3 regions of the Jejuibacter calystegiae genome follow, and region 2 is predicted to be linked to each of the others. Evidence: predicted binding sites of a transcription regulator. Region 2 holds the regulator's gene; each other region holds the start of a gene.
The links. The regulator CRP, encoded in region 2, controls carbon source genes, mostly activating them, when cyclic AMP is high. The targets are predictions, from matches to a motif close to ATGTGANNNNNNTCACAT.
Positions count from the first base shown of each region.

Region 1 (4,559 bases), 1.2 Mb from region 2:
CCAGGGTTCATAGACATCGGCGGTAAGCATATCCAGGATCTGCTTCGGATGGCCCAGCCCGGTGGGTTCTATCAGCAGGCGATCCGGGCGCCCCTGACGCAGCAGTGTATTGAGTCCTACCTGCATGGGCAGGCCGTTGACGCAGCACATGCAGCCGCCAGGGATCTCTTTTAACAGCGCACCGCTGTCTGCCAGCAGGGCGCCGTCAATGCCGATCTCGCCAAATTCGTTTACCAGTACCGCCCACTTCTCATTTTCTGGCTTGTTTGCCAGCAGGTGAGTGATGGTGGTGGTCTTACCGCTACCAAGAAAGCCGGTAATCAGGTTGGTTTTTGTCACAGGGGCTCCGGGATTGTCGTGATGTGGCGGCAGTGCCGCTAACAGGGAACCTGCCTATCCTGACGAAAAAACGAGGAAAAGAGAAGGGCGCGGCGGGTTATGGGCGCCGCGCCAGAGGTGTTAACCGGCAAGAGTGGCGGCCACCGTGCTGCGGGCACCCTGGCGACAGAGCTGGCGCCAGGCCTGTTCTAGCGAATCGACAAAGACAGGATTAGCGGGCAGATCGTCGCCGAAGATCTCTTTGAGCGTCAGCAGGGCGGCAACCCGCTCCTGTTCGCTGCTCTGGGCTACCCGGCTGGCGATCTTCTCCAGCAGCGGATCGCGGATGTCTATTGGCTCGCCCCTGTCATCCACGCCGCTGACGTAGCGCATCCAGCCGGCCACGCCCAGCGCCAGTAACGGCCAGTCGCTACCGTTAGCCAGATGCCAGCGGATGCCGTTCAGCATACGCTGCGGCAGCTTCTGGCTACCGTCCATGGCAATCTGCCAGGTGCGGTGCGGCAGGGCGGGGTTACTAAAGCGGGCGATCAACCCCCGGGCGTAATCGTCCAGACTGACGTTCTGGATATTCAGCGTAGGGGCCTGTTCCTGCATCATCAGGCGGCGGGCGGCGGCCTGGAAATCGGCATCGGCCATGCAGTCGGCAATGGTCTCAAAGCCTGCCAGATAGCCCAGCCAGGCAAGAAACGAGTGGCTGCCGTTGAGCATACGCAGCTTCATCTCTTCCCAGGGCAGAACATCCTGTACCATCTGTACGCCTACCTGCTCCCAGGCTGGTCGGCCGGCCACGAAGTTATCCTCAACCACCCATTGAATCCAGGGTTCGGCGCAGATACCGCAGGGATCTGCCACCCCGACTGCATCGGCGATCTCCTGAAGCGACGCATCCGTGGCGGCGGGCACAATGCGGTCTACCATGGTAGAGGGGAAAGTCACGCTATCGCGGATCCATGTCGTCAGGGTCGCATCACGCTGCTGCGCCAGCCCCAGAACGGCATTGCGGACCGTATGCCCGTTGTCGGGAATGTTATCGCAAGAGAGAACGGTAAAGGGGGCCAGGCCACGCTCCCGACGGCGCGCCAGGGCTTCCACCAGAATGCCCGGTGCGGAATGAGGCTGGTCCGGATGTTCAAGATCGTGGCGGATGCGCTCATTCGTTAAATCGAGCTGGCCGCTGGCCGGATCGATGCAGTAGCCCTTTTCGGTGATGGTGAGCGAAACAATGGCGACCTGCGGCTCGCAGAACTTTTCAATAATGGCGGAGAGGCCATCGAGCCGGGCATTCAGACATTCGTGAACGGCGCCCACCACGATGGCTTCGCTGCCCTGGGGACCCTTTTCCAGAACCGTATAAAGGTGATCCTGGGCGCGTAACGCGCTCATTAGTTTATCACCGCTAAACAGGCTGATTTCGCAAATGCCCCAGTCGCCACCCAGCTGGTTTAGAACCCTGTCGGTCAGTAGCGCCTGGTGGGCACGGTGGAAGGCGCCAAATCCCAGGTGAACGATGCGGCTTTTAAGCTGTGTGCGGTCATAGCCCGGCTGACGGACGCCGGACGGTAGCGCGACGCTGGCGATAGTGTTCATGAAATGTTATTCCCGATAACCATTGATTAACATGGTCAGTGTAAAGTTATATGACAACAAATAAAATTGGTGTGCCTTATTTATCGGGGGAATGTGAAGCAGATCAACCAATGCGGCGGAGAATATTGACGTATTAAGATGGACATGTAGGGTAGGCATGTTGATCGATTGGTATAACATCTTTTGCGAGGAAATGGCGATGGAACAAACCTGGCGTTGGTATGGACCGAATGATCCGGTCACCCTGGACGATGTACGGCAGGCGGGTGCGACTGGCGTGGTTACTGCGCTGCACCATATCCCTAATGGTCAGGTATGGCCGGTTGAAGAGATCCGCGAGCGTCAGCGGCTGCTGGCGGAAAAAGGGCTCACCTGGTCAGTGGTCGAGAGCATCCCGATTCATGAGGATATCAAGACCCATAGCGGCGACTACGACCAGCATATCGCCGCCTGGCAGCAGAGCGTGCGTAACCTGGCCGAATGCGGCATCGATACCGTCTGCTACAACTTTATGCCGATCCTGGACTGGACCCGTACCGATCTGGCCTGGACGCTGCCGGACGGTTCAAAGGCGCTGCGTTTCGATCAGATAGCCTTTGCGGCGTTTGAACTGCATATCCTTAAGCGCCCGGGGGCCGAAGCCGACTATAGCGAGCAGGAGCGCGCCCAGGCGGCGGATTACTTCGCCGCCATGAGCGCCGCTGACATCGACAAGCTAACCCGCAACATCATTGCAGGCCTGCCCGGCGCGGAAGAGGGCTATACCCTCGATCAGTTCCGTGCCCGTCTGGCGGAATATGACGGTATCGATAAGGCACAGCTGCGTGAGAACATGGCTTACTTCCTGAAAGCGGTGGTGCCGGTGGCGGAACAGGCGGGCGTTCGCCTGGCTATCCATCCGGACGATCCGCCGCGCCCGATCCTGGGCCTGCCGCGCATTGTTTCTACCATTGACGATATGCAGTGGATGAAACAGACCGTGGACAGCATCTACAACGGCTTCACGATGTGCACCGGTTCTTACGGCGTTCGCGCCGATAACGATTTGGTGAATATGATCGAAACCTTTGGCGATCGTATTCACTTTACCCATCTGCGTGCCACCTGCCGGGAGCAGAATCCGAAAACCTTCCATGAAGGGGCGCATCTGCAGGGCGATGTGGATATGGTCGCGGTGGTGAAGGCGATTCTGACTGAGGAGTCTCGACGTAAAGCGGCGGGCGATTTGCGCCCGATCCCGATGCGTCCGGATCACGGTCACCAGATGCTGGACGATCTGCATAAAAAGACCAACCCGGGCTATTCGGCTATCGGGCGTCTGAAGGGGCTGGCGGAAGTGCGCGGCGTTGAGCTGGCGCTGAAAAAACTGCTATTCCCTGAACTGCTGTGATTCGCAGGTAAAAAAACGGGAGGCAGAGCCTCCCGTCAGGTTGATGACAAAGAGGGAAAAACGTGGTTTTTCCCTCTTTGTGGTTATCAGCCGAAAATCAATGAATTGATTTTCCTTGTTTATTCTTATGGACGATTACTCGGCGCGCCCCATATAGCGGCGCTCGGCCACGTGAATACGGATTTTCTCGCCGGTGACCAGATATTCCGGCACCTGAATAGTCAGGCCGGTAGAGAGGGTTGCCGGTTTGGTGCGGGCGCTGGCGGAAGCGCCCTTAATGCCCGGCGCGGTTTCGGTGATTTCCAGATCCACCGTCTGAGGCAGCTCCAGCGCCAGCACCTGACCGTCCCAGGTCAGCACCTGCATACCGGGAATGCCCCCTTCGGGAATAAACTGCAATTCGTCGGCGATCTGCTCCTGGTTAAAGGAGTAGGGGGTGTAGTCTTCATCATCCATAAAGACATATTCGTTGCCGTCGACGTACGAGAAGTTGACCGGGCGGCGGCTGAGCACGATAGTGTCGAGGATATCGTCGCCCTTAAAGCGCTCTTCCACCTTCAGACCGGTACGGACATCCGAAAAACGCATCTTATAGAGCGTGGCCGCGCCGCGAGCGCTTGGGGCCTGGATATCAATATCTTTCACCAGCAGCAGCTTGCCATTGTAGTTGATGGCCATGCCGCGTTTGATTTCGTTAGCTCTTGCCATGAATTAATCCTGATCGATAACGCGATAAAAATATGGCGACAAGGTACTCGCGGCATGGCATTCAGGCAAGTGAATTCTCTGGCGGGTAAAGAGAGTGGCGCCATGCCGGATGGGCTGTTAGAGTGGCGGTTTCCCTGGCCGGAGCCATCCGATGGACTGTCGCCCCGACTGCGGTGCCTGCTGCACTGCTCCTTCCATATCCAGTCCGATTCCCGGTATGCCTCAGGGCAAACCCGCAGGCGTACCCTGCGTACAGCTCGACGAGCGTCAGCGCTGTAAAATCTTTGGCTCTGTGCTGCGCCCTGCGGTGTGCGCCAGCCTGAGTCCAGATGCCGCCATGTGCGGCACCAGCCGGACCCAGGCGCTGGCGTATCTTATCCACCTGGAGCAGGCGACAGCGCCCTAAACGTCGCGAATACGCAGCAGACACCAGACGGTAACGGCAATCATCCCCAGTGCCAGCCAGAATACCGAATGGTAACTCCAGATCTCTGCAGCTATGCCTGCCAGCGAACCGGCAATAATCCAGCCGACG
Region 1 is NZ_CP040428.1:4,681,787-4,686,345, reverse strand. Features, by position in the region: gene FEM41_RS21975 (CobW family GTP-binding protein) at 1-339, opposite strand, end outside; gene FEM41_RS21970 (mannitol dehydrogenase family protein) at 460-1,926, opposite strand; gene uxuA (mannonate dehydratase) at 2,126-3,316, shown strand; gene yeiP (elongation factor P-like protein YeiP) at 3,452-4,024, opposite strand; gene FEM41_RS21955 (YkgJ family cysteine cluster protein) at 4,176-4,430, shown strand; gene setB (sugar efflux transporter SetB) at 4,427-4,559, opposite strand, start outside.
Region 1: a site for CRP is predicted at 2,018-2,035, ahead of uxuA (mannonate dehydratase). Genes of this name have one in related genera too.

Region 2 (4,559 bases):
GCGGATGGCCTGCTGGTCGCGCTCCAGCGCATCGTGGGCATTCTGTCGTAGCAGGCCGCTCTGCCACTGAGGCCACAGCCAGACCATGCCGCCAAAGGCGATCAGGCAACCGAGCAGCGTATCCACCAGTCGGGTCATAATAAACTGCTCACCGCTCAGCGAAAGCAGTTGCAGGCTGTAAACCGCAGTGATGGTAAATCCGACGGTCGCCAGCGCGTAATGTTTACGGATTATCAGGTAGCCAATCAGCGTTATCAGCAGCATTCCCGCCAGAATATAGCCCTGGGGTACGTTAAAGTGTAGCGCGCCCGCCGCAATTAACAGACCCGCGATAGTTCCCCCCGCCCGGTGCAGAATGCGTACCCGGGTGGCGCCATAGCCGTTCTGGGTGACAAACATGATGGTCATTAGTATCCACCAGGGTTTGGGCAGATTGAGCGCGGCGCCAAGCAGACTGGCGATGGCAAGCATGGTTCCAATGCGCGCTGCGCTACGCAGCGCCGAGGACTTCAGCGACAGATAGCTGCGCAGCGCCCGAAGCAGCGGAAGATGCTGTTGCCGGTCGGCCATCAGATCCCGAATATAGAGCGGGCGCTGGGTGCGCAGTAGTCGGGCGATACGGCTGAAGTGATAGTGGCAGAACTGCCCCACCGGGTTTTCCGGATGCTGGCGGGCAATCTTTTCCAGCGCGGAGATGGGTTTTTCCATGCTAAAGCGCCGGGGATAGCGGTGGTAGAGTATATCGTCGCTGACTACGCGCAGCCGGGCGGCCACGGTACGGGCCGCCCAGCGAATCACCGGTTCCGCGTGGCTCTGCTCTACCAGTTTCTGTACCTCTTCAGGCTGGTGAAGGCTGACGGAAATATGCTCCTGAAGATCCAGCGCCACCTGAAAGACGCGCAGCAGGCGCTTATAATCATTCTGGCGGCTGGTGGCAGATAGCATATGCAACTGCTGATAACAGAGGCTGATGAGATCCACCACCTTTTGCTGACGAATCAGCAGCGGCGGCAGCGCATTTTCCGGATCGGTATGCTGGGTCAGCAGGCTGTATTTGGCTTCGCAGTAGTCCGCCAGTTCGCGATAGAGCAGGCTCAGGGTCTCGCGTAGCGGCTGCTCACGCCACATCCAGAACCAGAACCAGTTAAAGGCGCCGTACCACAGGGTGCCGAGCGCATACAGCAGCATCGGCTGCCAGACCGGCATATTGCCGGCCAGCCCCAGAGTAAAGATCGCGGCGATAAGCGAAGCAGGCAACAGGCGGCCATGCAGGGCGCTGATTTCCGCCGTAACGCCCAGTAACAGCGCCATTCCGAAGAAGATGGCGGCCAGTGGCAGCTTTTCCATCAGCAGTAGCTGCACCATCAGGCTGCTAAAGGCGAACAGCGAGCCGCCGACGATCAGGCGTTTAAAGAAACGTTTATGGGGGGTATCCAGGCCCGCGATATTGCAACAGGCGGGAACCAGCGAGAAGAGCAGGCCCTGTTGCAGGCTACCGAATATTAGCCCGATAATCACCGGCAGCGACAGTACCAGGGTCTGACGCAGCGCGTAGTTAACTTCGGGGTGATAGATCAGTCGGCGCATTGGCACAGGGTAACGCGTCAGTGGCAAAGAGAAAAACGGCGCGTTGCCACAACACGCCGTTACAGACCGGGATTAACGGGTACCGAAGACGACGATGGTTTTCCCGTGTGCGGAGATCAGGTTTTGATCTTCCAGCATCTTCAGAATACGGCCAACGGTTTCGCGGGAACAGCCCACGATCTGCCCGATTTCCTGACGGGTGATTTTGATCTGCATTCCGTCCGGATGGGTCATTGCGTCCGGCTGTTTTGCCAGGTTCAGCAGAGTCTGTGCGATACGACCTGTCACATCCAGGAAGGCGAGATTGCCCACTTTCTCTGAGGTGACCTGCAGACGGCGGGCCATCTGCGAGGAAAGGCGCATCAGAATGTCCGGGTTTACCTGGATCAGCTGACGGAATTTCTTATAGGAGATTTCAGCGACTTCGCAGGCGGTTTTCGCCCGTACCCAGGCGCTACGCTCCTGGCCTTCTTCGAATAGCCCCAGTTCACCAATGAAATCCCCCTGATTCAGGTAAGAGAGGATCATCTCTTTCCCTTCCTCATCTTTGATAAGTACTGCGACAGAGCCCTTAACGATGTAATAGAGGGTTTCGGCTTTTTCACCCTGATGAATAAGTGTGCTCTTCGATGGATACTTATGAATGTGGCAATGAGACAAAAACCATTCGAGAGTCGGGTCTGTTTGCGGTTTGCCAAGCACCATGCGCGGTTATCCTCTGGTTATAAGCTGACGCCCGGAAGAATATGGGCCTCCGGGCGTATTGATCGTTTGTCCCCGCTCTTGGGGATCTGGCATGAGAAAAGCCTGTAAGCTACATAAATTTCACGTGAAATTTCATCCCGTACGCGCTTCGCCGCGCCGCGAGAGGGTATCCTCAGTGTTTTAGCATAGCTTTTTCCGGGTGTCTCCTATTGTCTCGTTTCAGCTTGACCCGGATCGCCTTCTGTTGCGACTTTCTTTGCGGCGGCTTACTCTGTGGGGAAGAATGGCTTGATGGGAGCGACAACATGCAGTCACGAGTAAAATGGGTTGAGGGCCTGACTTTCCTGGGTGAGTCCGCCTCCGGGCATCAGGTGCTGATGGACGGGAATTCCGGCGACAAGGCCCCCAGTCCGATGGAGATGGTGCTGATGGCGGTGGGAAGCTGTAGCGCCATCGATGTGGTCTCTATTCTGCAAAAGGGTCGCCACGGCGTGACCGACTGCGAGGTGAAGCTAACCTCGGAGCGTCGTGAAGAGGCGCCGCGCCTGTTCACTCATATCAATCTGCACTTTATCGTTACCGGCCAGGATCTGAAAGACAATGCGGTGTCGCGTGCGGTGGATTTGTCTGCCGAGAAATACTGCTCTGTGGCGCTGATGTTGGGTAAAGCGGTGAATATCACCCATTCATATGAGGTGGTGGAAGGCTGATGCTGGCTGGGGAGGGGAGACAGATTCCCCTCCCCAGCCAGGGATTAGGCTATCTTTTTACCTTCCATAATGCGCCGCACCAGCGGCGTCATAATCAGCTCCATCGCCAGTCCCATCTTGCCGCCCGGCACCACCAGCGTATTGATATGCGAGATAAACGAGCCCTGCAGCATCGCCAGCAGCCAGGGATAATCGACCTCCAGATCCCGGAAGTGGATCACCACAAAGCTTTCATCCAGCGACGGGATCTCTCTGGCGGCGAAGGGATTAGAGGTATCTACCGTCGGCACGCGCTGGAAGTTGATGTGGGTACGTGAGAACTGCGGGGTGATGTAGTTGATGTAGTCTTCCATCGAACGCACCACCGAATCCATCACGGCTTCACGGGAATGGCCGCGCTCGCTGGTGTCGCGCACCAGTTTCTGAATCCACTCCAGGTTGACGATGGGTACTACGCCGACCAGTAGATCCACATGCTGCGCCACATCGTGCTGCGAGGTGACCACGCCGCCGTGCAGCCCTTCGTAGAACAGCACGTCCGTAGGTTCTGGTAGCGGCTGCCAGGGAGTAAAGGTGCCTGGCACCTGATCCCAGGGCACTGCTTCATCGTAGGTATGTAGATATTTGCGGGACTTTCCCGTACCGCTATGACCATATTCGGTAAAGGTATTTTCCAGCAGACCAAAGTCATTGGCGTCCGGGCCGAAATAGCTGATATGGCGCCCTAAATCCCGGGCCTTGCGAATCTCCATATCCATTTCCGGGCGGGTATAGCGGTGGAAACTGTCACCTTCGAGCTCGGCGGCTCTGAGCCCAAGTTCGGCGAAAATCTTACGAAATGCGATGCTGGTGGTGGTGGTTCCCGCACCGCTGGAACCGGTGACGGCGATAATCGGATGCCTGGTGGACATAGCTGAGCAACTCCTTGAGTACAGGGGTGTAGCCACTGAAACACGGCGAATTGTTTGGTAAACCAGATATTAGCCGCGGAATTGCGAGCGCGGCATGATGTTGACCGTTTCATGAAGTTCCGACCATACCACAACGGCTTCGCCGGTTTGTAGCTGATGCTTTACATCCGCCACTTTTTGTTCGAGCGAACGCTCATGTTCACCGTAATCGGTGCCTTCGCGCAACACAAAGGCTTCTATCAGACTATCCAGCGTTTCCGCCGATATCTGCTGCCAGGGAATAATCATTTATCCATCCAGGAATTGACTTAACCAGTCGGGAATACGTTTTTCCAGCCACATTTCCGGGTGTCGTAGTGTTCCCCCCACGAAGCCGACGTGGCCACCGTGCTCGGTCAGCTGATACTCAATGTTGGGGGGCAGATGGTCGAGATCCGGAATGACCTGGTGATCCATAAAGGGATCGTCTTTCGCGTGGATAATCAGCGTCGGTCGGGCTATTTGCGGCAGCATTGGCAGTGCGCTACAGCGTCGGTAGTAGTCCAGGGCATCACGAAAACCGTGGATTTTCGAGGTAATCAGATCGTCGAACTCCCGGATGCGGCGAATGCGTTTCAGGCGGGCTCTGTCGATGGGCAGGGTTCCG
Region 2 is NZ_CP040428.1:738,037-742,595, reverse strand. Features, by position in the region: gene FEM41_RS03525 (YccS/YhfK family putative transporter) at 1-1,587, opposite strand, end outside; gene crp (cAMP-activated global transcriptional regulator CRP) at 1,660-2,292, opposite strand; gene FEM41_RS03515 (OsmC family protein) at 2,598-3,002, shown strand; gene FEM41_RS03510 (phosphoribulokinase) at 3,047-3,913, opposite strand; gene FEM41_RS03505 (YheU family protein) at 3,983-4,201, opposite strand; gene FEM41_RS03500 (hydrolase) at 4,202-4,559, opposite strand, start outside.

Region 3 (4,559 bases), 530 kb from region 2:
TAAGGCGTAGCCTGTAACCATCCGATCTGGAGTCAAAATGTCTTCTCGTAAAGAGCTTGCCAATGCCATTCGTGCGCTCAGCATGGACGCCGTTCAGAAAGCCAAATCCGGTCACCCGGGTGCCCCTATGGGTATGGCGGATATCGCAGAAGTTCTGTGGCGCGATTACATGAATCACAATCCGACCAACCCGCACTGGGCCGATCGCGACCGCTTTGTGCTCTCGAACGGGCATGGTTCCATGCTGATCTACAGCCTGCTGCACCTCACCGGCTACGATCTGCCGATGTCCGAACTGCAGAACTTCCGTCAGCTGCATTCGAAAACGCCGGGCCACCCGGAAGTCGGTTACACGCCGGGCGTTGAAACCACCACCGGTCCGCTGGGGCAGGGGATTGCCAACGCGGTGGGTATGGCGATTGCCGAAAAAACCATGGCGGCGCAGTTTAACCGTCCGGGCCACGATATTGTCGATCATCATACCTATACCTTCCTGGGCGATGGCTGCATGATGGAAGGGATCTCCCACGAAGTGTGCTCGCTGGCGGGTACCCTGAAGCTGGGCAAACTGGTCGCTTTCTACGACGATAACGGTATCTCCATTGATGGCGAAGTGGATGGCTGGTTTACCGACGATACCGCGAAGCGCTTCGAAGCTTACGGCTGGCACGTGGTTCGTGGCGTTGATGGTCACGACGCTGACGCTATTAAAGCCGCCATTGAAGAAGCGCGTGGCGTCACTGACAAGCCTTCTCTGCTGATGTGCAAAACCATTATCGGTTTTGGCTCGCCGAACAAGGCCGGTTCTCATGACTCCCACGGTGCGCCGCTGGGCGATGCCGAAGTTGCCGCTACCCGCGAAGCGCTTGGCTGGAAGTATGAGCCGTTTGTGATTCCTCAGGATATCTACGCGCAGTGGGACGCCAAAGAGGCGGGCCTTGCGAAAGAGCATGCCTGGAATGAGAAATTTGCCGCCTATGCGAAAGCTTTCCCGCAGGAAGCCGCAGAATTTACCCGCCGTATGAAGGGCGAAATGCCGGCCGACTTTGCGGAAAAAGCGCAGTCTTTCGTCGAGAAACTGCAGGCTGAGCCGGCGAAAATCGCCAGCCGTAAAGCTTCCCAGAACGCTATCGAAGCTTTCGGTCCCTGGCTGCCTGAATTCCTGGGCGGCTCCGCCGACCTGGCGCCGTCTAACCTGACGCTGTGGTCCGGCTCTAAAGCGCTGAATGAAGATCCGGCGGGTAACTATATCCACTACGGCGTGCGTGAATTCGGTATGACCGCTATCGCCAACGGTATCGCGCTGCACGGCGGTTTCCTGCCGTACACCTCTACCTTCCTGATGTTCGTTGAATATGCCCGTAACGCGGTGCGTATGGCGGCACTGATGAAGCAGCGCCACGTGATGGTGTACACCCATGACTCTATCGGTCTGGGCGAAGATGGCCCGACTCACCAGCCGGTTGAGCAGCTCTCTTCCCTGCGTCTGACGCCGAATATGAGCACCTGGCGCCCCTGTGATCAGGTGGAATCTGCCATTGCCTGGAAATATGGCGTTGAGCGTCACGACGGTCCGACCGCGCTGATCCTCTCCCGCCAGAACCTGGCGCAGCAGGAGCGTAGCGCTCAGCAGCTGGCGGACGTTGCTCGCGGCGGTTATGTGCTGAAAGATTGCGCAGGCCAGCCGCAGCTGATTCTGATCGCCACCGGCTCTGAAGTTGAGCTGGCCGTGGCTGCCTGGGATCGCCTGACGGCGGAAGGGGTGCAGGCGCGCGTGGTTTCCATGCCGTCCACCGACGCTTTCGACAAGCAGGATGCCGCTTATCGTGAATCGGTACTGCCGAAAGCCGTTAGCGCTCGTGTGGCTATCGAAGCTGGTATCGCCGACTACTGGTTCAAGTATGTGGGTCTGAACGGCGATATCGTGGGTATGACCACCTTTGGTGAGTCTGCTCCGGCAGAGAAACTGTTCGAAGAGTTTGGCTTCACCGTGGATAACGTGGTTAACAAAGCGAAAGCGCTGCTGTAACCCCATTATCGGGTATTGATGAAAGGCTCCCGGTGGGAGCCTTTTTTCGTTGGCTTCCTTCCAGTGACGTTATTTTGTGACGCACATCAAGTTATTTTCCCGGTACCGCACCCAGGGCGTTCCTTTTAGCGGCCGTTTCGCTTATTCTAGCTGAAGCGTTTCAGTTGTTTCGTTTCAGTAGAAAAAATGCTCGACAAACGACCAAACAGTCACCCTTTGGGCATGCAAAGATTCCTTAAGGCATCACGCTGGATTACTCTGTCAGCCGTTTTGGTGGGAATCTGGCAGGAGAGATATGACCGTACGCATCGCGATTAATGGCTTTGGCCGCATCGGACGCAATGTGGTTCGCGCCCTCTACGAATCCGGGCGCCGCGCGGAGATTGCCGTGGTGGCTATCAACGAACTGGCGGATTCCGCCGGGATGGCGCATCTGCTTAAGTACGATACCAGCCACGGGCGCTTCGGTTGGGACGTTCGTCAGGAGCGTGACCAACTGTGGATTGGCGATGACGTTGTGCGCCTGCTGCATTTGCGCGAACCCGAACGGCTTCCCTGGCGCGATCTGGGTATTGATGTGGTGTTGGACTGCACCGGCGTGTACGGCAGCAGGGCCGATGCCGAATTGCATCTCGCCGCAGGTGCGAAGAAGGTGCTGTTCTCTCATCCCGGAGGGAATGACCTGGACGCTACCGTGGTTTACGGGGTGAATCATCAGGCGCTCAGGGCGGAAGATCGTATGGTGTCCAACGCCTCCTGCACCACCAATTGCATTATCCCGGTGATTAAGCTGCTGGAAGATGCCTGGGGCATTGAGTCCGGAACGGTAACCACGATTCACTCCGCGATGCACGATCAGCAGGTTATCGATGCATATCACCCGGATCTGCGGCGTACCCGGGCGGCCAGCCAGTCTATTATTCCGGTTGATACCCGGCTGGCGGCGGGCATTACCCGTATCTTTCCGCAGTTTTGCGACCGCTTTGAAGCGATAGCGGTCAGGGTGCCAACCATCAACGTAACTGCCATCGATCTGAGCGTTACGCTGCGCCAGGCGGTGACGGTTGAACAGGTTAACCTGTTGCTGCAAAAAGCGGCACAGGGGGTATTTCATGGTATAGTTGACTATACGGAATTACCGTTGGTCTCGACAGATTTTAACCACGATCCGCACAGTGCCATCGTTGATGGCACCCAGACGCGGGTCAGCGGTGGGCACCTGGTCAAAACCCTGGTCTGGTGCGACAACGAATGGGGCTTTGCTAACCGAATGCTCGACACAACGTTAGCGATGGCCGCCACTGGTTTCAGGTAAGGCGCGGTTTGCGCCTGCAAAACTTTAAGAATCAACGAGAGGATTCACCATGTCTGTAATTAAGATGACCGATCTGGATCTGGCTGGTAAACGCGTGCTAATCCGTGCGGATCTGAACGTGCCGGTTAAAGATGGGAAAGTGACAAGCGATGCCCGTATCCGTGCCTCCCTGCCCACCATCGAACTGGCTCTGAAGCAGGGCGCAAAAGTGATGGTCACTTCCCACCTGGGTCGTCCGACCGAAGGCGAGTACAACGAAGAATTCTCTCTGCTGCCGGTAGTTAACTACCTGAAAGACAAGCTCTCTAATCCGGTTCGTCTGGCGAAAGATTACCTGGACGGCGTTGAAATCGACGCTGGCGAACTGGTGGTGCTGGAAAACGTTCGCTTCAACAAGGGCGAAAAGAAAGACGACGAAGCCCTGTCTAAGAAATATGCCGCACTGTGCGACGTGTTCGTGATGGACGCTTTCGGTACTGCGCACCGCGCCCAGGCTTCCACCCACGGTGTGGGCAAGTTCGCCGACGTTGCCTGTGCTGGCCCGCTGCTGGCTGCCGAGCTGGACGCGCTGGGTAAAGCGCTGAAAGAGCCGGCTCGCCCGATGGTTGCCATCGTTGGCGGTTCCAAAGTTTCTACCAAACTGACCGTGCTGGACTCGCTGTCTAAAATCGCTGACCAGCTGATCGTGGGCGGCGGTATCGCTAATACCTTTGTTGCCGCACAGGGCCACAACGTGGGTAAATCCCTGTACGAAGCTGACCTGGTAGATGAAGCCAAACGCCTGCTGGGCACCTGCGATATCCCGGTTCCGACCGACGTACGTGTGGCAACCGAGTTTTCTGAAACTGCGCCTGCAACCCTGAAGTCGGTAACCGACATTAAAGATGATGAGCAGATTCTGGATCTGGGCGATGTTTCCGCTGAAAAACTGGCGGAAATCCTGAAAAACGCTAAAACCATTCTGTGGAATGGCCCGGTTGGCGTATTCGAATTCCCGAACTTCCGCAAAGGCACCGAGATTGTTGCCAACGCTATCGCTGACAGCGAAGGCTTCTCCATCGCAGGCGGCGGCGATACCCTGGCCGCCATCGATCTGTTCGGCATCGCCGATAAGATCTCCTACATCTCCACTGGCGGTGGCGCATTCCTGGAGTTCGTGGAAGGCAAAGTACTGCCGGCAGTCGCCATGCTCGAAGAGCGTGCTAAGCAGTAATG
Region 3 is NZ_CP040428.1:211,090-215,648, reverse strand. Features, by position in the region: gene tkt (transketolase) at 38-2,029, shown strand; gene epd (erythrose-4-phosphate dehydrogenase) at 2,325-3,344, shown strand; gene pgk (phosphoglycerate kinase) at 3,394-4,557, shown strand.
Region 3: a site for CRP is predicted at 2,104-2,121, ahead of epd (erythrose-4-phosphate dehydrogenase). Genes of this name have one in related genera too.